One region of the Blautia sp. SC05B48 genome, then DNA from elsewhere that is predicted to be linked to it. Evidence: predicted binding sites of a transcription regulator. Region 1 holds the regulator's gene; the other holds the start of a gene.
What was found. The regulator Rex, encoded in region 1, represses fermentation and respiration genes when NADH is low (regulators of the CRP and FNR family bind a similar motif). The targets are predictions, from matches to a motif close to ATTGTTAANTANTTAACAAT.
Positions count from the first base shown of each region.

Region 1 (15,626 bases):
GGTGGAGGGCGGATACCGTGAGGACACACCGGCAGCTATCGTCTACAAGGCAACCTGGCCTGATGAGAAGAAGTTTATCTGTACAGTGGGTACTCTGGCTCAGACAGCAAAAGAGAACAAGATTACAAAAACAGCTCTTATGCTGGTAGGTGATGCGGTCAATGCTGCAAGCTATGACAGGTCCAAGCTGTATGATCCGGGCTTTACCACAGAGTTCCGTGAGGCTACGAAATAAAATATGAACATTTCCATCATTTGCTTCAGTATGACAGGGCTGGAGACAGGGGAAAGGCTTCAGAGGGCTCTGGAAAAAGAGGGTGAGAGTGTCACCCTTGCAAAAAAGAGCCGTTACCTTCCGGATCCGATCTCTGTTTCCACCTCTCAGTGGGCAGGGGAACAGTTCCGGGCAGGAAAAGAGGGCGTGATCTTTATTGGCGCCTGCGGGATCGCAGTGCGCAGTATCGCACCTTACATTGTCGGAAAAAAGACGGATCCGGCTGTGTTGGTGATCGATGAGTGCGGAAAATTTGTCATTGCTCTTCTTTCCGGACATCTTGGCGGAGCCAATGAGCTGGCACTTCGCTGTGCCGGATATCTTAAGGCAGTGCCGGTTGTGACAACAGCCACAGATCTTCACAGTCGTTTTGCAGTGGATGTTTTTGCCAAAAAGAATGGCTGTGCTATTTTTCATATGAAGGCTGCGAAGGAGGCTTCTGCGGCCCTTCTTGCAGGAGAGAACGTTGGCTTCTACAGTGAGTTTCCATGGGACGGAGAGCTGCCGGAGGGTCTGGTGCTTTGCGGGAAAGACGGAAGGCCCTCAGCAGCAGCGGATCCGGAGAATGGTGAGAAAGCCGGTGAGGCACCGGAAACAGGTATTGCAGTGACGATCCACAGAGGCTGTCTGCCCTTTAAAAATACAGTCCATGTGGTGCCGCCCGCTGCAGTTCTGGGAATGGGCTGCCGCAGGGGAAAGGATGCAGCCTCCATCCAGAAGGCGGCAGAGGAATGTCTGAAGGAATCAGACGTTTACAGAGAAGCACTGGGAGCTGTTGCCAGTATTGATCTGAAGAAAGAAGAGGTGGGACTTCTTTCTCTGGCAGAAGCCTGGCAGCTTCCGTTTCTGATCTTTACAGAGGAAGAGCTGAAGGCAGTGCAGGGTGAATTTACCCCGTCACAATTTGTAAAAAAGATAACAGGTGTAGAGAATGTCTGTGAGAGAAGCGCGGTTCTGGGTTGCGGACAGGGTACACTGATCAGAAAAAAAACAGGCCGGGACGGTGTGACCACCGCCCTTGCAGCCGGAAATCGGAGGATACGTTTTGAGTAAGATTTATGTTGTAGGAATTGGCCCGGGTGCGTATGACCAGATGACTGGAAGAGCGATCCGTGCATTAAATGAAAGTGATGTGATCATCGGTTACACCGTATATGTGGATCTTGTAAAGGAGTATTTTGCAGGTAAAGAGTTCATGACCACGCCGATGAAAAAAGAGGTAGACCGCTGTGTACTTGCTTTTGATGAGGCAAAAAAAGGAAAAACCGTTTCCATGATCTGCAGTGGGGATGCCGGTGTTTACGGTATGGCAGGTCTGATGTATGAGGTGGGAGAAAACTATCCGGATGTGGAGCTGATCATTATCCCGGGTGTGACAGCAGCTACAGGCGGCGCCGCAGTGCTGGGTGCACCGCTGATCCATGACTTCTGCCTGATCAGCTTAAGTGATCTTCTGACTCCGTGGGAGAAGATCGAGGCAAGGCTTCTGGCAGCAGCACAGGCGGATTTTGTGGTATGCCTTTACAATCCGTCCAGCAGAAAACGTAAGGATTATCTTCAGAAGGCCTGTGATCTGATGATGAAATACAAGTCCCCGGACACTGTCTGCGGCACGGTTGCCCAGATCGCACGTGACGGCGAGACTGCACAGGTTATGACACTGAAGGAGCTTCGTGATACAGAAGTGGATATGTTTACTACCGTATTTGTGGGAAATTCACAGACTAAGAATGTAAACGGCAAGATGGTAACACCAAGGGGATATAAGAATGTATAAAGCCATTGTTTTTGCAGGGACCACCGAGGGCTACGCACTCTGTGAGTTCCTTGCGGAAAATCATGTTCCGGTCTATGCCTGTGCAGCTACGGAATATGGCGGATCCCTTCTGAAGGAAAATGAATTTCTCCATGTCAGCGCCGGAAGGCTGAAAACCGAAGATATGGAGGAGCTTTTCCGGAGGGAAGCGCCAGAGATCGTTCTGGATGCCACTCATCCCTATGCGGCAGAGGTGACAAAAAATATCCGGTCTGCCTGTGAGAACGGAAATATCCGTTATCAGCGTGTTCTTCGCCCGGCGAGTGAGAAGAACCGTGAAGCCATCTATGTGGAAAGCACGGAGAAGGCGGCAGAATTTCTTTCCGGCACAGAGGGGAACATTTTTCTTACCACAGGAAGCAAGGAGCTGTCTAAATTTACAGTGATCCCGGATTACCAGGAGAGGCTTTTTGCCCGGGTGCTGTCCATCCCTTCTGTGATCAGCTCCTGTGCGGAGCTGGGGATCGAGGGAAAACATCTCATCGGTATGCAGGGGCCATTTTCCACAGAGATCAACGAAGCGATGCTTCGACAGTTCCAGTGCAGCTATCTGGTCACCAAGGATACCGGTCTGGCAGGTGGATTCCCGGAAAAGATGGAGGCCTGTCAGCGCTGCGGCGTCACACCTGTGATCATCGGAAGACCTTTGCGGGAGGAGGGTCTGTCCCTGCCGGAAGCAAGGGTATTTCTGGCAAAGCTGTTCGGCCTTACCCTGTCACAGAGGGTTTCTCTTGTGGGCATCGGCATGGGCGCGGAAAAAACCCTGACCCTGGAAGGAAAGAAGGCCTTTGATGAGGCGGAGCTTCTGATCGGTGCAAAGCGTATGACAGATGCCGTACAGAGGCCCGGACAGGTGGTTCTCCATGAGTACCGCAGTGATAAGATCGTGGAGTATATCAAGGCACATCCGCAGTACCGTACCGTTGCCATTGCCCTTTCCGGAGATGTGGGCTTCTACAGCGGCGCAAGGAAGCTGATGGATCTTTTGGATGGTGATGTCCAGGTGATCTGTGGGATTTCTTCTGTTGTTTATTTTATGGCGAAGATCGGTCTTTCCTGGGATGATGCCAGGATCGTCAGCGCTCATGGAAGAGACTGCAATCTGATCTCCCTGATCCGACATAACCCCAAGGTCTTTTCCATTCTGGGGACAGAGGATGGGGTAGCTCGTCTGGCTTCTCGTCTGGTTGAGTATGGAATGGGGGATGTGACTCTTTATGTAGGCGAAAATCTTTCCTACGAAAATGAAAAGATCTTTCATGCCAGTGCAGCAGATCTTACAGAATACCGGGGAGATGCATTAAGCGTGGTAACTGCGTGCAATGAAAAGGCATTACCTTTGCCCGCAGTTCACGGGATCTGTGATGAGGAATTTCTCCGTGGAAAGGCGCCTATGACAAAGGAAGAGGTACGTACGGTTTCGCTGTCCAAGCTTCGCCTTCAGGAGGATTCTGTCTGCTATGATGTGGGAGCGGGCACAGGCTCGGTTTCTGTTGAGATGGCACTGCGTGCCTGGAAGGGGCAGGTCTATGCCATTGAGAAAAAGGAGGATGCCCTTGCTCTTCTTAAGGAGAACAGGCGGAAATTTGCCGCAGATAATCTGGAGATCGTATCGGGTACCGCACCGGAAGCTATGGTGGAGCTGCCTGCTCCGACGCATGCTTTTATCGGCGGGTCTTCCGGAAACATGAATGAGATCATCCGGCTTCTTCTGGACAAAAATCCGGAAGTACGGATCGTGATCAACTGTATCACTCTGGAGACCGTGACGGAAGCCATGAATGCCATACGAGATTTCAGCCTGACAGATGTGGATATCGTACAGCTGTCTGCGGCAAGATCAAAATCTATCGGAAGGTATCATATGATGATGGGTGAGAATCCGATCTATATCATTTCCTGCAGCGGAAGAGGGGAGGAGATTTAGGTGAAGATCCCGAGAATACTTCTTGCGGCAGGTGCCAGCGGAAGCGGAAAAACCCTGATCACCTGCGGGCTTCTTCAGGCGCTGGTGAACCGTGGCCTTAAGGTAGCTTCTTTTAAATGCGGCCCGGATTACATAGATCCCATGTTCCACAGCCGCGTGATTGGTACAAGATCCCGAAACCTGGATACGTTTTTTACAGATGGAGACAGGATCCGGTATCTTCTGGCAAAGAACGCATCGGACTGTGAAATTGCAGTGATGGAGGGAGTCATGGGGTACTATGACGGTGTAGGAGGGATCACCTCCAGAGCCAGTGCCTATGATCTGGCCTCCACCACAGATACACCGGTGATCCTGATCGTAAACAGCCGTGGCATGAGTGTTTCCCTGGCTGCCTATGTAAAGGGCTTTCTGGAATACAAAAAGGACAGCCATATCTGCGGCGTGATCTTTAACCAGATGTCTCCCATGCTGTATCCCAGAATGAAAAAGCTTCTGGAAGAGGAGCTTTCCGTAAAGGTACTGGGATATGTTCCGAAGGTGGAGGACTGTGTGATTGAAAGCCGTCATCTGGGACTGGTGCTTCCGGAGGAGATCCCGGAGCTGAAAAGCCGTCTGCAGAAGCTTTCCGAGGTGCTGGAGAAAACTTTGGATATCGATGGGATCCTGGAGCTTGCAGGGGGAGCACCGGAGCTTGCGGCGCCGGAGCCGGAAATGCTTATACAGAAGGATACTGCCTTCGGATACCGGACAGAGGAAAAGGTACGGATCGGTGTGGCGGATGATGAAGCCTTTTGCTTTTTCTATGCGGATAATTTAAATCTTCTGGAGCAGATGGGAGCGGAGCTGGTGCGTTTTTCACCCATTCATGACAGAGAGCTTCCGGAGGATCTGGACGGGCTTCTTTTAAGCGGCGGTTACCCGGAATTAAACGGGGAGGCGCTGGAAGATAATCAGGAAATGTGCACCCGGATCCGGGAAGTTATCCTGGACGGAATGCCCTGTCTGGCAGAATGCGGCGGATTCATGTATCTTCATCAGGAGATGGAGGATATGGAAGGAAAGCAGCGCAGAGTCTGCGGGGTGATCCCTGGAAGGGCCTACCGGACACCGAAGCTGAACCGGTTCGGCTATATCACCCTTACGGAAAAACAGGATACCGGACTTGGTAAGATCCCTGCCCATGAATTCCATTATTTTGATTCCACAGATTGCGGAGAGGATTTTCATGCGGCAAAGCCGGCATCTAAAAGAGGATGGGATTGTATCCATGACCGGGGTAGGCTGATGGCAGGATTTCCTCATCTTTATTATTACGGAAATCCCAGGGTTCCGGCACGTTTTCTGAAGAACGCACTGGAATATAAGAAGGAACGGAGGCAGAAAAAAGATGCTGAAATATAGTCTTCCTGCACTGGTCATAGGATTTGTGCTGGATCTTCTGATCGGAGATCCCAGATGGCTTTATCATCCGATCTGCGTCATCGGCAATCTGATCGCAGTGCTGGAAAAGGCGATCCGGAAGATTTTTCCGAAAAATCACGGTGGTGAGCTGACAGGAGGCTTTCTGATCGTAGTGCTTGTCTGTTTGTTCAGCGGCGGGGTGCCGCTTCTGGTGCTTTATTATCTTTACCGGTATCTGCCGGTGGCCGGATTTGTGCTGGAGGTTTTCTGGTGCTATCAGCTTCTTGCCACCCGTTCCCTGAAGGATGAGAGTATGAAGGTTTATGACCGGCTGAAAAATGGAACTCTGGACGAGGCACGCTATGCGGTGTCCATGATCGTAGGCCGTGATACCCGAGAGCTTACGGAAACCGGCGTGACAAAGGCTGCCGTGGAAACCGTTGCGGAAAATGCATCCGACGGCGTGATCGCCCCCATGCTTTATATGGCTATCGGCGGGGTGCCGCTGATGTTTCTGTACAAGGGCATCAATACCATGGATTCCATGCTTGGATATAAAAATGACAAATATCTTTATTTCGGCCGTGTTGCGGCAAAGCTGGATGATGTGGCCAATTATATCCCTGCCAGAATCTCCGGATGGCTGATGGTGGCAGGAACTGTTTTTACAGGAATGGATATAAAAAACGCGGCAAAGATCTACAAACGTGACCGGAGAAATCATGCAAGCCCCAACTCAGCCCAGACAGAGGCTGCCATGGCCGGAGCGCTGGATGTACAGCTTGCGGGAAATGCATATTATTTCGGAAAATTATATGAAAAACCCACGATCGGGGATCCGATCCGTCCTGTGGAGCCGGAGGATATCAAAAGAGCTAACCGGCTGATGTACGCGGCATCCATACTGGGTGTGGTGGCTTTTGGACTGCTCAGTGCGGGCATCCGGTTCGGGTTATTAAGGTAACAATAAATACAGACAGGAGAATGACCAATGACAAAACACATACATGGAGGAGACGTATATAAACATAAAGACTGCCTGGATTTTTCGGCAAATCTGAATCCTTTGGGAACACCGGAAAGTGTGAAGCAGGCCATTATCCACAGTCTGGATCATATTGCACAGTATCCCCGGGTGGGATGCGGCGTTCTCAGGGAAAGGATCGCAGAATCGGAAGGTGTAAAAGCGGAAGAGGTAATATGCGGTAACGGAGCAGCAGAAGTGATCTTCACGCTCTGTCACGCAGTAAAGCCAAGGAGGGCTCTGATCCCGGCGCCTACTTTCGCAGAATACGGACAGGCTCTGGTCAGCACAGGCTGTGAACTGGAATATTACATGCTGACGGAAAATGACGGCTTTGTGCTCAGTGAGGCATATCTGGATATCCTCCATAAGGGACTGGATATGGCCTTCTTATGCAACCCCAATAATCCTACCGGCATGCTGATCCCCCACAGGCTTCTGAAAAAGATCCTGGAAAAATGCAGAAAACTGGATATCCTGCTGGTGGTAGATGAATGTTTCCTTGATTTTGTAAAGGACCCGGAAGAGTATTCTCTGAAGCGTTCTCTTTCCGGGTTCAATAATCTTTTTATCCTGAAGGCATTTACAAAAAGATATGCCATGGCTGGGGTGCGGCTGGGCTATGGCCTCTGTTCTGACAGAAAGCTGATGGAAAGGATGGAGCTTTGTGTTCAGCCATGGAATGTTTCCACCATGGCCCAGGCAGCCGGGCTCCAGGCACTTACAGAGACGGAATATGTAGAGGAGGGAAGACAGCTTGTTTTTCGGGAGGCACAGTGGCTGAAGGATGAGCTGGTCCGCATTGGGTATAAAGTATTTCCGTCGGAAGCAAATTATATTTTCTTTAAAGGACCGGAGGAGCTGTTTGACTTCTGTTTGCGGAAACGGATCCTGATCCGTGACTGCAGCAATTATCCGGGACTTACAAAGGGGTATTATCGGATCGCGGTAAAGCGCCATGAAGAAAATGTAAAACTGATCGAAGTACTTGAGGGAGGTATATTATGGCAAAAGCAATAATGGTGCAGGGAACCATGTCCAATGCCGGAAAAAGCCTGCTGGCTGCGGGACTTTGCAGGATCTTTAAGCAGGATGGATATCGTGTGGCTCCTTTTAAATCACAAAATATGGCACTGAATTCCTTTATCACAGAGGATGGCCTTGAGATGGGGCGGGCCCAGGTCATGCAGGCAGAGGCAGCCGGGATCAGGCCGTCTGTCCTGATGAATCCGATTCTTCTGAAGCCTACCAATGATGTAGGCTCCCAGGTGATCGTAAACGGAGAAGTTCTTGGAACTATGAGTGCCAGGGATTATTTCAAATATAAGAAGACCCTGGTTCCGGATGTGATGAAGGCATACAACGCTCTTGCAGCGGAAAATGATATCATTGTCATCGAAGGTGCGGGAAGCCCTGCCGAGATCAATCTCAAGGATGAGGATATCGTAAATATGGGGATGGCAAAGATGGCCAAGGCACCGGTCCTTCTTGTGGGTGATATTGACCGTGGAGGTGTTTTTGCCCAGCTGATCGGTACGGTGGAGCTTCTGGAGGACGATGAGAAGGCTATGGTAAAGGGTCTGATCATCAACAAATTCCGCGGAGACAAGACTATCCTGGACCCTGGTGTTGTCATGCTTGAGGAAAGAAGCGGGATCCCGGTGGTGGGTGTGGCGCCTTACCTGGATATCCAGGTGGAGGATGAGGACAGCCTGACGGAGCGTTTTGACCGGAAGCAGGAAGCCGGTGTCATTGATATCGCGGTGATCCGTACACCAAGGATTTCCAACTTTACGGATTTTAATCCTTTTGAGAGCATTCCCGGAGTTTCTCTCCGTTATGTTAAACACCCGAGAGATCTTCACTCTCCGGACATGATCATCCTTCCTGGAACCAAGAACACCATGGGTGATCTGATCTGGATGCGGGAAAGCGGAATGGAGGCAGCAGTTCTCAAGGAAGCCTCCAGAGGCAAGCTGATCTTTGGTGTCTGCGGTGGCTATCAGATGCTGGGTGAAACCTTAAGTGACCCTCATGGAGTTGAAAATGGCGGTTCCATGAAAGGGATGGGACTTCTTCCCATGGAGACGGTATTTGCCGAAAAGAAAACCAGGACCAGGGTGCAGGGGCATTTCGGTCAGCTGTCCGGTGTGTTTGCTCCTCTTTCCGGTGCGGAGATCGAGGGCTATGAGATCCATATGGGCGAAAGTATCCTGAAGGAGAATGCAGGAACAGCAACGAAGATCACAGACAGCGTCAGCGGTAAGAAAAAAGAAGAGGGTGCTTTTGCGGGAAATGTGTGCGGAACCTATATCCACGGCGTTTTTGATAAGGAAGCATCTGCAGAGGCGATCATACGCGTGATCGGCGAGAAAAAAGGTATTGATGTGGAAAATATGACAGGCGTGGATTTTGCGGCATTTAAGGAACAGCAGTATGATATCCTGGCTGCAGAGCTGCGGAAGCATCTGGATATGAAAAAAATCTATGAGATACTGGAAAATGGGATTACGGAGGAAGAATAGAAATGAAAGTAGAGCTTGAAAATGTAAAACCCCTGGAGATCGAAAAAAGAAGCTTTGAGATCATCACAGAAGAGCTTGGGGATACTCCCCTGATCCCGGGAACCGAGCTGATCGTAAAACGCTGCATCCACACAAGCGCAGATTTTGATTATGCAAAAAATCTCTGCTTCTCGGAGGGGGCAGTGGAGAAGGCAATGGACGCCATCCGCAACGGTGCCTGCATCGTCACAGATACCCAGATGGCAAAGGCCGGGATCAACAAGCGTGCACTTGCCCGCTACGGCGGTGAGGCTTACTGCTTCATGTCCGACGAGGATGTGGCTGCCCTTGCAAAAAAGAACGGGACTACCAGAGCCACAGCCAGCATGGACAAGGCAGCAGAGATGGATAAAAAGCTGATCTTTGCCATCGGAAACGCACCTACCGCACTGGTACGTCTTTATGAGCTTATTGAGAACGGAAAGCTTTCTCCTGAGCTGATCATCGGTGTGCCGGTAGGATTTGTGAATGTTGTGCAGTCAAAGGAGCTGATCATGCACGCAGATGTGCCTTATATTGTGGCAAAAGGACGCAAGGGTGGAAGCAACATTGCTGCGTGCATTGTAAATGCCCTGCTCTACATGATCGATAACCGGAGAGATTAGGAGCCGATAACCTCCTTCAGAAGCTGACAGGCAGGCAGAAAATCCTTGGATGGAATGGAGGAGCAGGAGAGGACCAGGGTGACCTCGGCTCCGTTTTCTCTGAGAACCTCCAGTCCCAGACCACGGTTCCGGGCTCTGTCTGTCAGTTCACTGCCTGTGAGAGAACAGGGGAGAGTAAGGGCAAGGCTGGTTCCTGCGGCTCCTGTCTGGATCTGGCAGTCCTGGCCGAAGGTCTCCCGGACAGCCTGGGAAAGAGCCTTCAGTTTCTGGGAATAAAGGCGGCGGAGTTTTCTTGTCTGGGAAGCCATATGCCCGTCGCGGATAAACTGGCAGAGTGCGATCTGTTCTGCCTTGGAAGCAGTCTGATTATAAAAGGCTGCTTTTTTTGTATATTTTTCCCGGAGAGAGCGTGGCAGTACCATGAAGCTGACACGGATGGAGGGCAGCAGCAGCCTGGAAAAGGAACCAATATAGACAACGTTTTCACCGCCTGCAAGACCAAAAAGTGAAGGCGTTGGCTTCTGGAAATAAACAAATTCGTTTTCGAAATCATCCTCAATGATCAGATGGTCATTGATCTCCGCATGACGGATCAGCTCCAGGCGTCGTTTTACCGGCATGATCTCGCCCCATTTTGTCATGTGAGCAGGAGAAACATAGATCACATCGCAGCTTTTGTCCCGATAATGGACATCAAATCCGTAATCCTGAAAGATGGTGCTGCATGCGGTGAAGGACGGTGTAGGGAACGAAACGGTTTTCCGTTCATGGATCAGAGGGCAGAGAATCTGGAGAAGGGGCTGGAGACCGGCCCCTACTACAATGTCATCCGGGGAGCAGATCACATTTCTGCGTTCCCGGATATAGTCTGCGAGAACCTCCCGGAAATCGCTTTCGCCCTGGGGTTCGCCATAAGAAAGCATACGGTCGCCCTGGCGGAGGGCGCTTTTGATGTAACGCTGCCACAGATCAAAACGAAAGCTTTCCCGGTCAACACCGGAAGAGGCAAAATCGTATAGATAGGGCGTGATATCCTTATCCTGTTTTTTGGGGGTGAGCAGATGCTGCCTGGAAGCAATGCCGGTGACATAATAGCCGCTCTGTGCCCTGGCGATGATATAGCCGTCTGCTGCCAGCAGAAGATAGGCATTTTCGATGGTGGTACGGCTCAGCTTCAGCTCCTGGGCGCATTTGCGGAGGGAGGGCATTTTGCTTCCGGGAAGGAGACGGCCTTCCATGATCAGCTTCCGGTAATAGTGATAAACCTCCAGATATAGGTGTTCTTTTTTGTGTTCTGCAGATATATTTAACATAAGTATGATGATTTCCTTCCAAAAATGATTGCGTAAACCTGACAGTTCATTCTATAATATTACAGAAAAAAACTCAAGACTGGAGAATTACCATGAAAAAAATAGCAGTGATCAATGATCTTTCCGGGCTGGGGAAATGTTCACTGACAGCAGCGATCCCGGTGATCTCGGTGATGGGAGTCCAGGCGTGTCCACTTCCCACCGCTGTTTTAAGCAACCAGACCGGTTATGAAAGTTATTTCTGTGAGGATTTCACAGAGCATATGGAACTATATATGGAGCAGTGGAAAAAAAGAGGATTTTTTCCGGATGGGATCTATACAGGATTTCTTTCTGATGATAAGCAGGCAGACAGGATCCTGAAATTTATGGATGCGTTTGCAGGGAAGGATACTCTGATCCTTACAGACCCGGTGATGGGGGATGACGGCGCGGTTTATCCAATCTATACAGAAGAGCTCCGCAGCCGGTTCTGCGAACTGACACACCGTTCCTATGTGATCACACCGAACCTTACGGAAGCCCTCCTTCTTCTCTACGGAAAAGAAAAAATGGAGGAGATCTGGAATAAACTGCAAAAGGCATCAGAGGCCCGGCGGATGGAAGAGATCCGGGAGATCGGGTGCGGACTTGCCCGGAAATTTTCACTTCCTGCCGTTGTGATCACCGGAGTGGATCACAGGGAGGAGGGGCAGCCTCTGAAAATGGGGAATCTTGTCCTGGAAAACGGAAACAGCTCCTGGGTATTTGCAGAGAAATCAGGAGGAAGCTATTCCGGGACAGGAGATCTTTTTGCATCCGTGCTCAGTGCAGGGCTGGTAAAAAGATATTCCATGAAAACCTGTGCAGAGCTGGCCGTGGACTTTATCTCGGCATCGATCCGGGATGCGGTGGAGGAAGGAACAGACCGTAACGATGGTGTATGCTTTGAACAGCATCTTGGCATGCTGCTTCCATAAAAACATAAGGGAATAAAAAGAGCTGACCGTCAGGCCAGCTCTTCCCATTTTTCATAAAGCTCTTCCAGTTCTTCAGCGATAGCTGCTTTTTCGCGGCTCAGCTTTGTACATTCCGCTACATTGGTGCAGACATCCGGAAGGACCATGGTTTCGTCGATCTCACTGTCTCTTGTTTCCAGCTCTTCGATACGGGCTTCGACTTTTTTCAGCTCGGCTTCTCGTTTTCGTTTCTTTGCCTGTTCTTCCTTCATCTGCTGCCAGGAAAGCTTGTTCTCGGAAACCGCTTTTTCTTCGGCAGGTGCCTCCGGAGAAGTGCTTCCCGGTGCATAGGTACTGGTCAGCTCCTCCTTCTTTTCCAGATAGTAATCATAATCACCGATGTAATTTACCACTGCCTGGTTTGTCAGCTCCATGATCCTGGTCGCAGTCTGATTGATAAAGTAACGGTCATGGGATACATAAAGGACTGTACCGGTGTAGCTGACCAGTGCTTCCTCCAGGATCTCCTTGGAGGCAATATCCAGATGGTTGGTAGGCTCGTCAAGGATCAGGAAGTTGGCTTCGGAAAGCATCAGCTTTGCAAGGGAAACACGGCCTCTTTCTCCACCGGAAAGTGCGGAGATCTCCTTGAAAACATCATCTCCGGTAAAAAGAAATGCAGCAAGCATATTTCGGATCTCGGTCTCTGTGAGAGTCGGATAAGTATCGGAGATCTCCTGGAAAATTGTCTTGTCCATATGCAGAACATGATGTTCCTGATCGTAATAACCGATCTGCACCTTGGAACCAAGGGAAAATTTGCCGGCATCTGCCTCAATAAGACCGTTGATGATCTTCAGCATGGTGGTCTTTCCGGTTCCGTTGTTTCCAATCAGTGCCACACGCTCGCCGCGTTTGATATCAAAGGAGATATCGGAGAACAGGGTCTGTCCCGGAAAGGCCTTGGAAAGCGCTTCCACGTGGAGCACATCGTTTCCGCTTAACACCCGTGGTTCCAGCGAGATACGCATCCGGTCCTGGAGCTCAAGAGGCTTTTCGATCCTCTGTACACGGTCCAGCATTTTTTCACGGCTTTCCGCACGCTTGATGGATTTTTCACGGTTAAAGGATTTCAGCTTGGCGATAACGGCTTCCTGATGCTTGATATCCCGCTGCTGATTTAAGTATGCCTTGTACTGTGCGTCACGAAGCTGAGCCTTCTTGAGAGCATAGGCAGAGTAGTTGCCGCTGTATACGCGGGTCTGTCCGGCTTCGATCTCAATGACCTTGGTGACCACCTTATCCAGAAAATAACGGTCATGGGAGACGATAAAAACAGCTCCCGGATAATTCAGAAGATAAGTTTCCAGCCAGGAGATGCTTTCCATATCCAGGTGATTGGTTGGCTCATCCAGAAGCAGGATATCCGGCTTGGAAAGAAGCATCTTGCCCAGCGCCACGCGTGTTTTCTGACCGCCGGAAAGAGTTTCGATCTGCTTGTCATAATCTTCCTCCGTGAAGCCGAGACCCTTTAAGACACCGGTCAGCTCACTTTTGTAAGCGTATCCGTTCTCCAGCTCAAACTGATGGGTCAGGCGGGTATAGGTTTCCATCAGACGGTTCAGCTCATCACCGGTCACCGTGTTCATTTCCTGTTCCATATTGCGGATACGGCGTTCCATATCGATGATGTGCTGCTTGGTGGTAAGAAGCTCCTCGTAGATGGTATGATGTCCGTGGATATCTTGGTACTGGGCAAGATAGCCGATATTTTTATCCCGGGCAAGCACCACGGTACCGGAATCAGCAGAAAGCTCCTGCATGATGATCCGCAGCAGTGTGGTCTTTCCTGCACCGTTGCAGCCGATCAGAGCAGCCTTTTCACGGTCTTCAATGTGAAAGGATGCATCATTTAAAATTACTTTTTCGCCAAAGGCCTTGCATATATTCTGACATGATAAAATCATAAAAACTGTCCTCCTGTATAAAGAATCACCCCTGTTTATGTCTGAACAGGGAAAAATCCTCCACCTATTATAACGGAAACTGCCGGGATTTCAAAGAAAAAATCAATTATTAGAAAAAATATAAAGAAATTTGTACAGAATAGACAACTTTAATTGACAGGAAAATGTCAATTCGTTATAATTAACCTAGTGTAAGGTAAGGAGGAAAACTATCGTGGAGACAAAACAAATCTCGAAAGCGGTGATTAAGCGTCTGCCACGCTATTACCGCTACTTAGGAGAGCTGATGGAAGATAATGTAGAACGTATTTCTTCCAATGAATTAAGTAAGAAGATGCATACCACAGCTTCTCAGATCCGTCAGGATCTTAATAATTTCGGCGGTTTTGGGCAGCAGGGGTATGGCTATAATGTACACTATCTTTATACAGAGATCGGTAAGATCCTGGGACTGGATACTGTTCATCCGATGATCATCCTGGGAGCCGGTAATCTGGGACAGGCACTTGCCAATTATGTGGATTTTGAGAAGCGCGGGTTCAGGCTTGTTGGTATCTTTGACGTAAATCCTGTGCTTGAGGGCATCGCAGTCCGTGGACTTGAGATCCAGATGCTCAGTGAGCTTCCGTTTTTCCTGAGAGAGAATAACGTGGAGATCGCGATCCTGACACTTCCCAAGAATAAAGCCAAGGAAATGGCAGATATTCTGGTGGAGAACGGAATCAAGGCAATCTGGAATTTTGCACATCTTGATCTTGAGACACCGGATGATGTGATCGTAGAGAACGTTCATCTTTCCGAGAGTCTGATGACACTGTCTTATAATCTCAGCAAATACAGGCAGGAACATGTGGATAAGTAAGAATTGTTAAGCTGCCGGAAACGGCAGCTTTCTCTATGACAGAGGGGAGGCAGAAGACAGAATGAAGAAGCTTGTTACCTGCGCAGAAATGAAGGATCTGGACTCCACAACGATCCGTGAGATCGGAGTTCCCTCCGAGGTTCTGATGGAGCGGGCAGCACTGAAGGTGGTAGAGGAAACAGAAAAGTATCTCCAGAAGGACGAAAGGATCCTGGTAGTTTGCGGAAGCGGAAATAATGGCGGTGACGGTATCGCTGTTGCCAGATTGTTCCATCTGAAGGGAATCCGGGCAGAGTTTTATATGGTCGGAAACAAAGATAAAATGACCAGAGAGACAGCTCTTCAGTATAAGATCGCTTCCGGTTATCGTGTCCCTGAGGTGAATAACCCGCAGTGGAGTGAATATACTACTATAGTAGATGCCGTGTTTGGGGTAGGCCTGACGCGTCCGATCGAGGGGCATTATGCTGATATCATCCATGAGATGAACAGTGCGAGGGCCAAAAAGATCGCAGTTGACATCCCGTCAGGAGTGAACGGAGATACTGGCCTGGAAATGGGAATTGCCTTCAGCGCCGATCTGACTGTTACATTTGCCTACCGGAAAAGAGGTCTTTGCTTTTATCCGGGAAGACTGTATGCAGGAAGGATCGTTACCGCCGATATCGGGATCTATGAACAGGAAGCTGTGACTGCATCTGCCGCCTGTCTGGAAAATAAAGATCTGAAGCTGTTTCCGGAACGTGATCCCGGCGGAAACAAGGGTACCTTCGGAAAAGTGCTCTTTGTGACCGGAAGTGAGGGAATGTGCGGAGCCGCTTATTTAAGCGCCAGTGCAGCACTTCGTGCCGGTGCGGGAATGGTAAAGATCCAGACTGTGGAAGCCAACAGGATCCCACTGCAGATACTCCTTCCGGAGGCTATGGTCTGCA
Region 1 covers NZ_CP040518.1:3,163,462-3,179,087, forward strand. Annotated here, with positions in the region: gene cobM (precorrin-4 C(11)-methyltransferase) at 1-235, shown strand, start outside; gene EYS05_RS14720 (cobalt-precorrin 5A hydrolase) at 239-1,327, shown strand; gene cobJ (precorrin-3B C(17)-methyltransferase) at 1,320-2,051, shown strand; gene cobK (precorrin-6A reductase) at 2,044-4,017, shown strand; gene EYS05_RS14735 (cobyrinate a,c-diamide synthase) at 4,018-5,421, shown strand; gene cbiB (adenosylcobinamide-phosphate synthase CbiB) at 5,408-6,385, shown strand; gene cobD (threonine-phosphate decarboxylase CobD) at 6,413-7,465, shown strand; gene EYS05_RS14750 (cobyric acid synthase) at 7,450-8,970, shown strand; gene EYS05_RS14755 (precorrin-8X methylmutase) at 8,973-9,614, shown strand; gene pdxR (MocR-like pyridoxine biosynthesis transcription factor PdxR) at 9,611-10,927, opposite strand; gene EYS05_RS14765 (pyridoxamine kinase) at 11,020-11,886, shown strand; gene EYS05_RS14770 (ABC-F family ATP-binding cassette domain-containing protein) at 11,916-13,832, opposite strand; gene EYS05_RS14775 (redox-sensing transcriptional repressor Rex) at 14,047-14,694, shown strand; gene EYS05_RS14780 (NAD(P)H-hydrate dehydratase) at 14,756-15,626, shown strand, end outside.

Region 2 (15,626 bases), 420 kb from region 1:
TCAGCGATATCGGAAATATCAGTAAGAAGTACATTATCGGGAAAGTTTGGTTTACAGTTTCTCCGAAAAATAAAATAGGTTTTATAAAATAGATCAAAGTAAACAGATTAAAGTACAGATAAATGAGGTGAATTATGAACGTACAGTGGTATCCAGGCCATATGACGAAGGCGAAGCGTCAGATGCAGGAAGATATCAAGCTGATCGATCTGATCATTGAGCTTGTAGATGCAAGAGTTCCTCTTTCCAGCCGAAATCCGGATATTGATGAGCTGGGAAAAAACAAGGCACGTATGATCCTTCTCAACAAAGCAGATCTTGCCGATGAGAGACAGAACCGTGCCTGGATGGAATACTTCAAAGAAAAAGGAATCTATGCGGTAAGCATTGATTCCCGCAATAAGGGATCTATGAAGGCCGTTTCTACGGCGATCACAGAGGCATGTAAGGAAAAGACAGAGCGAGACCGGAGACGAGGAATCAAAAACCGTCCGGTACGTGCGATGGTTGCAGGAATCCCTAATGTTGGAAAATCAACATTTATCAATACCTTTGCAGGAAAAGCCTGTGCCAAGACCGGTAATAAACCAGGAGTTACAAAAGGAAAACAGTGGATACGTCTGAATAAAAGTGTGGAGCTTCTGGATACCCCAGGAATTCTCTGGCCGAAATTTGAAGATCAGGAAGTTGGAATGCGTCTTGCCTATATCGGTTCGATCAAGGACGATATTCTGAATATTGAAGAACTTGCCCTGGGTCTGATCGGATATCTGCAGGAGTTTTATCCGGCAGCGATCAGAGAGAGATACAATGTAGAAGAAGAGCTGAAACCGCTGGATATCCTTACTGCAGTTGCAAAAGCAAGAGGATGTCTGAAAAAGGGCGAAGAGCTTGACTATGAGAAAGCATCCCGCCTTTTGCTGGAAGAATTTCGTTCCGGAAAACTGGGAAAAGTGACTCTGGAGTTTCCAAAAGGACCGGAGGAAGTGTAATGGAAACAATGAAAGATATCAAGGCGCGTTTTGCGTCAGCGAAGGAGGGCGAATATAACGCCCTTTTTCGTCATTATGAAAATGATGAGAGAAGCGGTGTACAGAAATTGATCCAGCAGTATCACAAAAAGCTTCAAGCTTTGGAGGATGAGCGTGTACGTACAGAGAGCATGAAGAAATATGAACATGAATATGAGCATCTTGGATATCTTTGTGGGATCGATGAGGTGGGAAGAGGCCCTCTTGCCGGACCGGTAGTCGCCTGTGCGGTGATCCTTCCGAAAGACTGCAATATTTTATGGCTGAATGATTCTAAAAAGCTTACAGCTAAGAAGAGAGAAGAACTGTACGATGTGATCCTGGAGGGAGCAGTTTCTGTTGGAATCGGAATGGCAAGTCCAGAGAGAATTGATGAGATCAATATCCTGCAGGCAACCTATGAGGCAATGCGTCAGGCAGTGAGCAGGCTCTCTGTACAGCCGCAGCTGCTTTTGAACGATGCGGTTACCATACCGGAAATCCAGATTCCGCAGGTACCCATCATCAAAGGTGATGCAAAAAGTGTATCCATTGCGGCAGCAAGTATTGTTGCCAAAGTGACCAGAGACCGGATGATGGAAGAATATGATAAGGTTCTTCCGGAATACGGATTTGCCTCCAATAAAGGATATGGTTCTGCAGCGCATATTGAAGCACTGAAGAAATATGGACCAAGTCCGATACACAGAAAAACATTTATCACACATTTTGTATAAAAATACTTAAGATACCGACATCAAAAACAGAAAGGTTTTGTTTATCTGAAGGAAAATAGAAGACAGAAGGGCAGCTATTATGAAGGAATTGCTGCAGCGTTCCTGGCAGAAAAGGGGCTGCAGATCAAGGAAAGAAATTTTCGCTGCCGAAGTGGGGAGATCGATCTTGTTGCGCAGGATGGAAGATATCTGGTGTTTATTGAAGTGAAATACAGAAAGAACGGAAAGAGCGGAAGTCCTTTTTCAGCGGTAGGGAGAGAAAAACAGCGGATCATCAGCAAAGTGGCAATGTTTTATCTGATTGCCCATGGATACCGGGAGCTGCCTCCCTGCCGTTTTGACGTAGTAGGAATTGATGGAGAGAACATCCACTGGATAAAAAATGCTTTTGATTTTTGCAGTTGAAAGGACTGGTCACATAAGATGAAAATAAAATGGTATAAAGATAAACAGCTAATGAATGTAAATCAGAAGAACGAGGTTACCTGGCTTACATATCCTGCTTTTGAGAAATTTCCCGGGATCGTACATGGCTTCAGTACCCGTCTGGGAGGAGTAAGCCAGGGGATTTATGAATCTATGAATTTAAGCTTCACAAGAGGGGATGATGAGGCTGCGGTGAGGGAAAATTATCGCAGACTTTCTGATGCTATGGGATTTTCCATGGAAGATATCGTAACCTCTGATCAGACGCATACCACCAATGTACGTGTGGTCACGGAAGAAGACAGAGGAAATGGGATCACAAAACCAAGGCCTTATACAGATGTGGACGGAATGATCACCAATGTGCCGGGACTGGTGCTGGCAACGTTTTATGCGGACTGTGTACCACTTTTCTTTATAGATCCGGTACATAAAGCTGTGGGACTTTCTCATTCCGGCTGGAGAGGTACTGTAGGAAAGATTGGTAAAGCGACGGTGGAAAAGATGACTGAGGAATTTCAGACAGATCCTTCAGAGCTTTATGCAGCCATTGGTCCTTCTATCTGTCAGGATTGCTATGAAGTCAGTGAAGATGTGATCGATCAGTTTAGAGAGGCGTTTGAAGAAAAATACTGGGATGTGCTTTTTTACAGAAAACCAGATGGGAAATATCAGCTGAATCTGTGGGAGGCGAACAGGAGGATCTTTCTGGATGCAGGCATAAAAGAAGAGCGGATCTCAATGCCGGGCATCTGCACCTGCTGTAATCCGCTCTTTCTTTACTCACACAGGGCTTCTCACGGGAAACGTGGAAACCTGGGAGCATTTATTACTGTTCGTTGACTTTTTTCATGAGATCCATGATCTTTTCGTTGCTGGAACGAACCTTCTCGACAGATACATCATGATTGATGATATCGATGATACTTGCAAGATATTTGCTCATATTTGCTTCGATATAGTATGGACGGTCAAGAAGCTCAGGAATACGATAGTTAAGGTTGGTTGTGATGACTCTGTCCAGCCAGCCTTTTTCGTAATATTCATCAAATTTGGCTACGCCATCTGTAAACAGACCGTAGGTTGTGCAGACGAATACACGTCCGGCTTTACGCTCTTTGAGCTGACGGGCAACATCCAGCATACTTTCTCCGGAAGAGATCATATCGTCGATGATGACAACGTCTTTGCCCTCTACGGAATCTCCGAGGAATTCGTGAGCAACGATCGGGTTCTTTCCGTTGACAACGGTGGAGTAATCACGGCGTTTGTAGAACATACCCATATCGACTCCAAGGATATTGGAGAAGTATACAGCACGGGACATAGCACCTTCATCCGGGCTGATGATCATGAGATGATCATTGTCAAGCTTGAAATCAGGGACATTTTTGACCAGAGCCTTCAGGAACTGGTATGTGGGGAAAAAGTTATCAAAGCCCTTCAGCGGAATAGAGTTCTGTACACGTGGGTCATGAGCGTCAAAAGTAATGATGTTGGAAACGCCCATGGCACTTAACTCGCGAAGTGCAAGTGCACAGTCAAGAGACTCCCTCTTGGTGCGTCTGTGCTGACGTCCCTCGTAAAGGAATGGCATGATAACGTTGATGCGGTGTGCTTTACCGGTGGCTGCGGAGATGATTCTCTTCAGATCCTGGTAATGATCATCCGGAGACATGTGGTTTTCATGACCGCATACGCTGTAAGTAAGACTGTAATTGGTCACATCTACCATGATATAAAGGTCTGTTCCGCGGACAGATTCCTTGATGTAACCTTTACCTTCACCGGTTCCGAAACGTGGGCATTCGCAGTCTACAAGGAAAGATTTTTCTGCATATCCCTGTGGGATGATGGTGGATTTCTTGGCGGCTACAAGTTCTTTACGGAATTTAACCAGCTTTTTGTCAACCTCCTCGGCCAGTTCGCGGCATCCGGCAAGTGCGGCGATTCGGATCGGGGCAACAGGCATAGACTTTTCCAGCAATTCTATGTTTGGCATAATATTCCTCCTAAGTGTATGTCATTAAAAATTCTCAGTCTATTTATAACATCAGACCCACGTGTCAGTCAAGGTGTTTTCTCAAAGTGTTGATTTTTAAGAGCAAAGTTGTTATTATATACGGGATAGAAAAGGGAGATAATGATGAAATTAAGAAAGCATATGATTTCCAGGGTGCTGCCCGACAGTATTGCCGAGGAGCTGGGGCTGGAGCCGGGAGACAGACTTGTGTCTGTGAACGGACAGCCTGTGGAAGATGTCTTCGATTACCGGTATCTCATGAATGAAGAGCTCGTGGTGCTTCTGGTAGAGAAGCCTGATGGTGAGGAGTGGGAGCTGGAGGTAGAGAAGGAATATGAGGAAGACCTTGGAATAGAATTTGAGAACGGAGGACTGATGGATGACTATCGCTCCTGTTCAAATAAGTGTATGTTCTGTTTTATTGACCAGATGCCGCCGGGTATGCGTGAGACGCTGTATTTTAAGGATGATGATTCCAGGCTTTCCTTCCTTCAGGGAAATTATGTTACGCTTACCAATATGAGTGAGAAAGACATTGAGCGTGTGATCCGCTATCATCTGGAACCGATCAACATTTCGTTCCAGGCAATGAATCCGGAACTCAGGTGTAAAATGCTGCATAACCGTTTTGCAGGAAAGGCTCTGGATAAGGTGGATATGCTGTACAATGCAGGAATCACCATGAATGGACAGATTGTACTGTGTAAGGGCGTCAATGACGGAGACGAGCTGGAATACAGCCTTGAAAAGCTTTCTGCTTATGCGCCGATCCTTCAGAGCGTTTCTGTTGTACCGGTAGGACTTACCAAATACAGAAAAGGTCTTTATCCTCTGGAACCTTTTAATAAGGAAGATGCTGAAAAAGTCCTGGGGCAGATCGAACGCTGGCAGAAGATCATGATGGAGAAATATGGGATCCATTTTATCCATGCTTCAGACGAATGGTATATTCTGGCAGACAGGGAGCTTCCCTGTGAGGATGAATATGATGGATATCTGCAGCTTGAGAATGGTGTGGGAATGCTCAGGCTTCTGGAAACAGAAGTAAAAGAAACGCTGGAGGGGCTTTCCGGTGACGACCGTAAGGTGACAGGCAGGATCGCCACAGGAAAACTGGCGGCGCCTTTTATCGCACGCCATATAAAAGAGATCCAGAAGAAATATCCCAATGTGCAGATTTCGGTCACAACCATCGAGAATCGTTTTTTCGGTGAAAAGATCACAGTGTCCGGTCTGATCACCGGGCAGGATCTGAAAGAGCAGCTTTCCGGTCTTGACCTTGGAGAGAAGCTTCTGATCCCATGCAGCATGCTGAAAGGTGATGAGGAGATTTTTCTGGATGACATGACACTGGAAGAACTTTCGGAAGCATTGAACACAGAAATTGTAATCGTAGACACAGGAGGACATGATCTGGTGGAAGCCGTGATCTACCCTCCGGAACATAAACAAACAAGAAGGAGACAGATTTATGAGCAAACCAGTAGTAGCAATAGTGGGAAGGCCTAATGTAGGCAAATCCACTCTGTTTAACGCTCTGGCAGGTGACAATATTTCCATAGTAAAGGATACACCGGGAGTAACCCGTGACAGGATTTACGCAGATGTCACATGGCTTGACAGGACATTTACCCTGATCGATACAGGTGGAATTGAGCCGGACAGCAGCGACATCATCCTCTCCAGAATGAGAGAGCAGGCACAGATCGCCATTGATACGGCAGACGTGATCATTTTTATCACAGATGTCCGCCAGGGTCTTGTGGATTCCGATGCCAAGGTGGCAGACATGCTCCGCCGCAGCGGCAAGCCGGTACGTCTTGTAGTTAACAAGGTAGACAGCCACCAGAAATATATGATGGATGTATATGAGTTTTACAATCTTGGAATCGGAGAACCGATCCCGATTTCCGCAGCTAACAGACAAGGCCTTGGAGACATGCTGGATGAGGTGATCAAAGAGTTCCCGGATAAGAGTGAAGAGGAAGATCAGGATGATATTCCGAAGATCGCCATTGTAGGAAAGCCGAACGTGGGAAAATCTTCTCTGATCAATAAGCTTCTTGGAGAGGAGCGTGTGATCGTATCCAATATTGCAGGAACCACACGTGATGCTATTGACACAAAGGTTACCTGGAACAAAAAAGATTATATTTTTATCGATACCGCAGGACTTCGACGCAAGGGTAAGGTAAAAGAAGAGATCGAGCGCTACAGTGTTATCCGTACTGTGACGGCTGTAGAGCGCGCAGATGTGGTTGTAGTTGTGATCGATGCCTCCGAGGGTGTTACCGAGCAGGATGCTAAGATCGCAGGAATCGCTCATGACAGAGGAAAGGGTATTATCGTAGCGGTAAATAAATGGGATGCCATTGAGAAAAATGACAAGACCATCTACAAGCATACGGAAAAGATCCGTCAGATCCTTTCCTTTATGCCATACGCGCAGATCATCTTTATCTCTGCAAAAACAGGTCAGAGACTTCCGAAGCTTTTCGAGAATATCGATACAGTTATCGAAAATCAGACACTCCGTATCCAGACAGGTGTTCTTAATGAGATCCTTTCTGAGGCAGTCGCTCTTCAGCAGCCGCCGTCTGACAGAGGAAGAAGACTGAAGATCTTCTATATGACACAGGTTGCGGTAAAACCGCCGACATTTGTTATCTTTGTCAATGACAAGGAACTGATGCATTTTTCCTATGTAAGATATCTGGAGAACAAGATCAGAGATGCTTTTGGATTTTCTGGAACTTCTCTGAAATTTATCATCCGCGAGCGCGGGGAAAAGGAATAAAAGTATGGAACGTATTATTTGTCTTGTTATCGGTTATGTATGCGGGCTTTTTCAGACAGGCTATATTATTGGAAAAATCCACAAGACAGATATCAGAAAGCATGGCAGCGGGAATGCTGGTACTACGAATGCCTTCCGGACCTTTGGAAAGAAGGCGGGAGCGATCACACTGCTGGGAGACTGCCTGAAGTGTGTACTGGCTATTGTGATCGTAAGAATGGTTTATGGAAATTCCATGAATGGTATCCTTCCGCTTCTTATCCTTTATGCGGCATTAGGATGTATCCTTGGACACAATTTTCCGATTTCTATGGAATTTCGTGGCGGAAAGGGAATTGCTGCTTCTGTGGGCATGATCATTGCTTTTGACTGGCGGATATTTATTGTATGTGCAGTTGTCTTTTTTGCGCTGTTCTTTACAACTCATTATGTATCGCTTTGCTCTCTCAGTGCATATGCGGTGGCTTTTATCCTGGTCCTTGCTTTTGGGCATATGGGAAAATATGGGATGGATCAGCCGCATACCGTTGAGCTTTATATTGTGATGGCAGTTCTTACAGCAATGGCGTTCTACAGACACAGGGCAAACATTGTAAGACTGTTTCATGGAACAGAGAATAAGGTGTTTTTAAGCAGTAAGAATAAAAAATAAGAGGTAAGATTTATGGCAAAAATCAGCGTACTGGGTTCGGGAAGCTGGGGATTAGCCCTGGCACTCCTGTTGCATAATAATGGCCATGAAGTCCTTCTCTGGTCAGCAAGACCGGAGAATGCCCGGAAACTCCGGGAAAAAAGAGAAAATCCTGACAGGCTTCCGGGGGTACGGCTTCCGGATGAAATCGATGTCCTGACGGATATGGAGCGTGCACTTAAGGACGTGGATGTAACAGTTCTGGCAGTAGCTTCCCCGTATATCCGGAGTACTGCACACAAGATGGCACCGTTTGTCTGCAAGGATCAGAAGATTGTCAATGTTGCAAAAGGCATTGAGGAAAAGACACTGAAAACACTCAGTGAGGTGATCGAAGAAGAAATCCCGCAGGGTAATGTAGCCGTACTTTCCGGTCCAAGCCATGCGGAAGAAGTAGGACGCGGACTTCCTACAACCTGTGTGATCAGCGCACATTCACAGGAAACTGCGGAATACCTTCAGAGCATTTTTATGAGCCCTGTGTTCCGTGTGTATACAACACCGGATATTCTTGGGGTAGAGCTTGGCGGAGCATTGAAAAATGTGATCGCACTGGCAGCAGGTACTGCCGACGGCCTTGGATATGGAGATAATACCAAGGCAGCACTGATTACCAGGGGAATCACGGAGATAGGAAGACTTGGCAAAAAAATGGGTGCGCAGATGGAGACCTTTTACGGCCTGTCCGGGATCGGAGACCTGATCGTGACCTGTGCAAGTAAGCATAGCCGTAATCGAAAGGCCGGATACCTGATCGGCCAGGGATATACGATGGAAGAAGCTATGAAAGAAGTGCAGATGGTTGTGGAAGGCGTTTATTCTGCAAGAGCTGCAAGAGAGCTTGCAGAGAAATATGAGGTGGAGATGCCTATCATAACGGAAGTGAACCGCGTACTGTTTGAAGGAAAATCAGCAGCGGAAGCAGTAATGGACCTGATGCTGCGTGATAAAAAAGTGGAAACGCCCATGCTTCCGTGGGAAAATGCGTGAGCGGATCAGTCAAGTATTTATCAGTTTCAGACATGTGAAATACTAAGCGCAGAATTATAGGATTACCATATCAGGTGAAAAGAAAAAAAGATATCTGCCAGGAGATCACTTATAATCTGGCAGATATCTTTTTGCATTATTATGGAAATTAAAACTGAATATCACGGAGATCTTCCGGAACATGAGAAGTATGCAGATCTTCGTTCAGTGTATCGATGATCGCCATATCTTCATCCTCGATATTGAAGTCAAAGATGTTTCCATTGCTACGGATTCGTTCCGGGTTGATGGATTTCGGAATGACAGAAATTCCCTTCTGTATTGCCCAGCGAAGTCCGATCTGAGCAGGTGTCCGGGCATATTTGGTCCCCAGAACACACATTACATCATTATCAAAATATGCACCTCTTGCCAGAGGAGCATAAGCCTGTACCTGAATACCGAAAGCCTTGCAGTATTCGATCAGTTCAGTAGGGTAACACAAAGGATGGCACTCGATCTGGTTTACAGCAGGAATAATCCCGGATATCTTACGAAGCTCTTCCAGATGCCGGATATCAAAATTACTGACGCCGATACTTAAAGCACGTCCGGAGTCAAGAATGGATTCCAGCTCTTTCCAGGTGCTTAAATAGCAGCCGGGAACCGGCCAGTGTATCAGATAGAGATCTACATAACTGACTTTCAGACGGTCGAGGCTACGGGAAAATGCTCCCTGGACATCGCCGAGACGCTGCGCATTGTTCCAGATCTTACTGGTGATGAAAAGATCCTTTCTGGGAACTCCGCATTTGGCAATGGCACGTCCAACGCTTTCTTCATTTTTATAAACAGAAGCGGTATCGATCATGCGGTAGCCGGCGGAAATAGCAGATGTGACGGCTGCTTCGGCCTGTACGTCATCGGGCAACTTGTATACGCCAAGCCCCAGAAGAGGCATTTCTCTGTCGTTGTTCAGAAAAACAGTTTTTTTCAAAATAATTCCTCCTTGTATGTTCTGCTTTCCATGCTTTTGCTATTATAGCACAAAAATATGAAAGAATCACATCAATTATATTACAAAAGTGATAAAGCTTAGACTTGGCCAGGAAAGCAGATTGGGTAAAGAGTAATGGTTTGAAGAAACTAACTTCGTTAAAAATGAAACAATCGAGTTAATTTACTGTCAAAGTTTTTGGAAAAATAGGAAAAACAGCATATAATTTTGGCTATTTTTTATAATTATTTTCTTGATAATAACAGTGAAAAGATGTATAATGAATTTAATTGATAAATTCTTGTCATGAGAGTGTCCGCACGGCGGATACAGGAAAGGGGTATTTATGCATTTAATCAAAGATGAGAATGGCAATCTTGTTCAGCATGGACATGCAGATAGCCATGAACATACACATGAGCACACCCATGAGGATGGTGTGACTCACAGTCATACACACAGCCATGCGGAAGGAGACAGCCATTGTCATACACACGGTGATGGGCACTGCGGTTCCTGTGAGAATGGTGACTGCAAGAATGAGACTGTAGCGCTTCTTACCTATATGCTGCAGCATAACGAGCATCATGCTGCAGAACTTGATCAGATGGCTGACAATCTTAAGAAGCTTAACATGGATGCAGCTGCTAAGACGATCAAAGAGGCAGTAGCAGATTTTCAGAAAGGTAATATGAGGCTTGGACTTGCCCTTACACTTGTTAAGGAAGAGTTGAAATAAAAACTGACAGAATAGTTTTGACAGCATAGTGGTTAAATGACGCCACTTATTTGGAGGAATGATTATGTGTCTTGCAACAGTATATAAGGAAGAAGATAATTCTGTGATCTTTAAGAATGTAAGCCGGATCGATGTAGACGGAAATAAATTGATCCTTCGTGATATCATGGGAGATGAGCGTGAGGTAGAAGGCAGTATCCTTATGGTGGATCTTGCAAACAGCATCGTGAAACTGCAGTGTAACTGATATGATCAAGACGTAAGATGTGGAGGGACGATCGATGAAATTATCTGAAGCAATGAGAGAAAAAATGTTGCTTTCTTTTGAACTTTTTCCGCCAAAGACGGAAAAAGGCATGGCAAATCTGCCGGGAACCATTGAACATCTCATGAAGTATAGACCGGAGTATATTTCCTGTACATACGGTGCCGGCGGCGGAAATGTCGGAGCCAACAGGGAAGTATGCCAGATGATCAGGAATGCAGGATCTATTCCTGTAACACACTTCACAGTGATCAAGAACACAAAAGAAGGAATCAGACAGCAGTTGGAACGGTATCTGGCAGATGGCGTTGACCATATGCTGGCACTTCGAGGAGATATTCCGCTTGGTGAGACAACAACCTGCGGAGACTTCAATTATGCGACAGACCTTGTTAAATTTGTCCGTGATGAATTTGGCGATAAGTTTGAGATCGCAGTAGCCGGTTCACCGGAAGGCCATATCGCATGCAGAAGCTTGGATGCTGATATTGCTGTTTTGAGACAGAAACAGGACAATGGTGCTGATTATATCATGACTCAGCTCTGCTGGGATATGGAACAGTTTAAATACTGGTTGGACGCTATCCGCGAGGCTGGAGTGACAATGCCTGTAGATGTTGGCGTAATGCCGATCTTGGACCAGGCAGCTACCATTAATATGGCTCTTTCACGTAACGGCTGTGTAATGGACAGTGAGCTTTGCAGGCTGATTTCCAGGAACTGGCTGTTCCCGAATCCGTTTAACGCTAAAGATGCTGATGGTAAACCATTTGACATGTTCTATGAGGACAAGGTTAAACGATTCAAAGAAGAAGGAATCGAATACACCATCAGACAGATCGATGAGTATCGCGCTCTTGGTGTTGACGGTATCCATCTTTATGCATTAAACAAATGGAAAGATGTATCCGAGATCATTGACAGATCCGGACTTCGTACACTTATCTAATCATCAACGAAATAAATAAGAATTCCGGCACGATGCGGAGGTGCCAGAACAGTATCAGGCACCTCCCTTATGCGCCGGCATAACAGATATAGAATCAGGAGGTGCCCGTTTTATGGCACATGTTATTGCAGTCGCCGGAAAAGGCGGCGTTGGAAAAACTACATTATGCGGAATGCTGATCCAGTATCTCTGCGAAAAGAAAAAAGGACCTGTACTGGCGGTAGATGCAGATGCCAATTCAAATCTGAACGAGGTTCTTGGTGTAGAAGTAGATACAACTCTTGGCGATGTACGTGAGGAGATCGCACATGCTGAGATGACAGAGAAAAGCCCGATCCCCAAAGGAATGTCCAAGGCAGATTATGCAGAGGTACGTTTCGAGGATGCTCTTGCTGAGGAAGATGATTACGATCTTCTTGTAATGGGAAGAACCCAGGGAAAAGGATGCTATTGCTTTGTAAACGGTCTGCTTCAGGCACAGCTTGCCAAATACCAGAAGAATTATCCATATATTGTTGTGGACAATGAAGCAGGGATGGAACATATCAGCAGAGGAATCCTTCCGAGCATGGAGACAGCAATCCTTGTGAGTGACTGTTCCAGAAGAGGTGTACAGGCAGTTGGCAGGATCGCAGAACTTATTAAGGAATGCGATATGAAGCCTTCCAGAGTGGGTCTTATTATCAACCGCGCGCCAAAAGCAGAACTGAATCCAGGAATCCTTGAGGAGATCCGGAATCAGGGTCTCGATCTGATCGGTGTGGTACCACAGGATGAGGCAGTTTATGAATATGACTGCGATGGTAAACCAACCGTTACTCTTCCTGAGGATAATCCGATGAGAAAAGCAGCTTTTGAAATTTTCGATAAATTAGGTTTATAATGGAATATAAACCTTTTTTTATAAAAGAGAATAACCCATGGGTGGGGATGGGTTCCTGCCCTGGGCTTATTATAAAAAGAAAAATAAAAATAGATGTGCTATTAAAGGAGGTCTATAATGAGTGAATTCAAATTAACTACAGTGGAGGAATTTGAAGCCGCTACAGCCCGTCTTCTCGAGACAGGTGCAAAGGTAGGAGCAGATGCATGGCAGATCCGTGCAAAGAACCAGACTCCGCACTGTAAATTCGGTGAGCAGGGTATCTGCTGCCGTATCTGTGCAATGGGACCGTGTCGTATTACACCGAAGGCTCCAAGAGGAGTCTGCGGATGTGATGCCCATGGTATCGTAGGAAGAAACTTCCTTAAATTTACAGCCGGTGGTGCAGCTACTCACTCCGATCATGGTCGTGAGATCTGCCATACACTGTACTGTGCAAAAGAGGGCGGAAATTATCAGGTAAAAGATCCTGAGAAACTGCTTCGCATCGCTAAAGAGTGGGGCGTGGAAACAGAAGGCAAGGATATCTATGATCTGGCTCATGAGATGGCTGAGATCGGTCTTATGGAGTATGGTAAACCGTTCGGATATCAGAGATTCCTTGACAGAATGCCTGCAGGACAGAAAGAAAAACTGATCGAGAACGAAATCGCACCACGTGCTATCGACCGTGAGGTTGCAAGCTCCCTGCATATGTCTCATATGGGATGTTCATCTCTTCCGGAGGCACTTGTAAAACAGTCTCTTCGCTGCGGTATGGCTGATGGATGGGGCGGTTCCATGATGGGAACAGAGTTCTCTGATGTATTATTCGGAACTCCGAAGCCGATTGATACAGAGGCTAACCTTGGAGTAATGGTTGAAGAGAATGTAAACATTGTTGTACACGGACATGATCCGAGTCTTTCTGAGATGATCTGTGAGTATGCAGACAGCAAAGAAATGATCGATTATGCAAAATCTGTAGGAGCAAAAGGAATCACCGTTTCCGGTGTGTGCTGTACTTCTAACGAGGTAGCTATGCGTCGTGGTGTTCCGATGGCTGGTAACTTCCTGCAGCAGGAGAACGTAGTGCTGACAGGTGCCTGCGAGGCGATCGTAGTTGATGTTCAGTGTATCTTCCCTGCATTAGGACCTCTGAGCAAATGCTTCCATACTAAATTTGTTACAACTTCTCCGATCGCTCAGATGCCGGATTCTGAATTTATCAGATTCAACGCTGAGACAGCAGGAGAAAATGCAAAAGCAATCGTTAAGATGGCTATCGATAACTTCAAGAACAGAAAACCTGAGCTTGTACATATCCCACAGCTGAAACAGAAAGCTACTGTTGGTTATTCAGTAGAAGCGATCGTTAAAGTTCTTGATGGTGTTACAAACTCTCAGGTTGATGTAACAGGAACAACCAAACCATTACTTGAGTGCATCACTTCCGGTGTTATCCGTGGTGCTGTTGCTATGGTTGGATGTAACAATCCTAAGATCCGTCCTGACTATGCACATATCGAACTGATGAAGAAGTGTATCGCAAATGATATCATTATCATCGCTTCCGGATGTTCCGCACAGGCAGCTGCTAAAGCTGGTCTGATGGACAAATCCGCAAGAGATCTCTGCGGTGCAGGTCTGAAACGTGTCTGTGAGCTGGCTGATATCCCACCAGTACTTCATATGGGATCCTGCGTAGATATCTCCCGTATGATGATCCTGGCTGCTGAACTTGCAAAAGATTCAGGACTTCAGATCAATCAGCTTCCTGTAGTAGGATGTGCTCCTGAGTGGATGTCTGAAAAAGCTGTATCCATCGGTAACTACGTAGTTGGTACTGGTATTGATACATTCCTTGGTGTTGATCCATATGTTTCCGGTTCTTCAGAAATGTGCGAGCTTCTTACAGAGGGAACAAGAAAATGGACAGGTGCTGCTTACACAGTAGAGACAGACATCGAGAAATTAGTTGATCTTATGATCGAGAGAATTGAAGAGAAGAGAACAGCATTAGGAATCTAATCCGTTGCGATCTTTAAAATGTTATAAAAGGTGGAAGACGTAAAATGAAAATAGCAGTAACCGGTAAAGGCGGAGTAGGAAAGACAACTTTCGCAGCAACACTTGCAAGACTATACGCAGATGAGGGAAAAAAAGTCCTTGCGGCGGATGTGGATCCGGATGCGAACCTGGGTCTTGCCCTTGGATTTGACGAGGAAACCTTGGATTCTATTGTTCCAATCTCAAAAATGCGTAAGCTCATAGAAGAACGCACCGGAGCCAACAGCCAGAATCAGTTTTATAAACTGAACCCAAAGGTAGACGATATTCCGGATACTTATGGAAAAACCTGTAATGGCGTAAAGCTGCTTGTCCTTGGAACTGTGGAAACAGGTGGAGGCGGATGCGTCTGTCCTGAACATGTGATGCTTAAAAGAGTGATCAATAACCTTGTGATCCACAGAGATGATGTGGTGATCATGGATATGGAGGCCGGCCTGGAACATCTGGGCCGGGGCACCACGGAGAGCATGGATGAATTTATTGTAGTGATCGAACCAGGGGCAAGAAGTGTACAGACATATAAGAATGTTAAACGTCTTGCAAAGGATCTGGGAGTTTCTCAGGTTAAGGTCGTGGCCAATAAGGTAAGAAATCCGGAGGATGAGGAATTTATTCGGAGTAAGATCCCGGCAGAGGATCTGCTTGGAATGATCCACTACAATACAGAAGTTATAGATGCTGATCGTCAGGGGAAATCTCCCTACGATTTCAGTGAAACTGTAACAGCTGAAATCAGAAAAATCAAAGACAAAATTGATCAGAATTCAATTCTGTAAAAATAGGAGGTATTACAGTGACTTTATTTGATAGAGTATTCGGCGGAAACGATGCTGTATATGGTTTAACAGAGGGTGCTATTGACGGCGCGATCGCTCAGTATGGCGAAGACAAAGCTGTCAGCTTCCCGAATACCGCTTACAGCCTTCCTTGCTACTATGCTGTAACAGGAACAAAAGTTACAACATTAAAAGAATTAAAAGAAGCTCTTGGCGTTGTAAAAACACTTATGACAAGAGAGAAAAGACTGAACGATGCATTCATGTCCGGTGTTGCTACAGCACTCTGCGCAGAGTTCATCGAGGTTCTGA
Region 2 covers NZ_CP040518.1:3,587,371-3,602,996, reverse strand. Annotated here, with positions in the region: gene lepB (signal peptidase I) at 1-92, shown strand, start outside; gene ylqF (ribosome biogenesis GTPase YlqF) at 135-992, shown strand; gene EYS05_RS16800 (ribonuclease HII) at 992-1,747, shown strand; gene EYS05_RS16795 (YraN family protein) at 1,793-2,152, shown strand; gene pgeF (peptidoglycan editing factor PgeF) at 2,171-3,016, shown strand; gene EYS05_RS16785 (ribose-phosphate pyrophosphokinase) at 3,003-4,175, opposite strand; gene EYS05_RS16780 (DUF512 domain-containing protein) at 4,320-5,705, shown strand; gene der (ribosome biogenesis GTPase Der) at 5,668-6,993, shown strand; gene plsY (glycerol-3-phosphate 1-O-acyltransferase PlsY) at 6,998-7,645, shown strand; gene EYS05_RS16765 (NAD(P)H-dependent glycerol-3-phosphate dehydrogenase) at 7,658-8,674, shown strand; gene EYS05_RS16760 (aldo/keto reductase) at 8,823-9,650, opposite strand; gene EYS05_RS16755 (cobalt transporter) at 9,997-10,389, shown strand; gene EYS05_RS16750 (CooT family nickel-binding protein) at 10,454-10,636, shown strand; gene EYS05_RS16745 (methylenetetrahydrofolate reductase) at 10,671-11,603, shown strand; gene EYS05_RS16740 (ATP-binding protein) at 11,716-12,486, shown strand; gene cooS (anaerobic carbon-monoxide dehydrogenase catalytic subunit) at 12,604-14,496, shown strand; gene EYS05_RS16730 (ATP-binding protein) at 14,541-15,314, shown strand; gene acsB (acetyl-CoA decarbonylase/synthase complex subunit alpha/beta) at 15,332-15,626, shown strand, end outside.
Region 2: EYS05_RS16755 (cobalt transporter) is a predicted target of Rex. The motif match lies at 9,940-9,959, and genes of this name have one in related genera.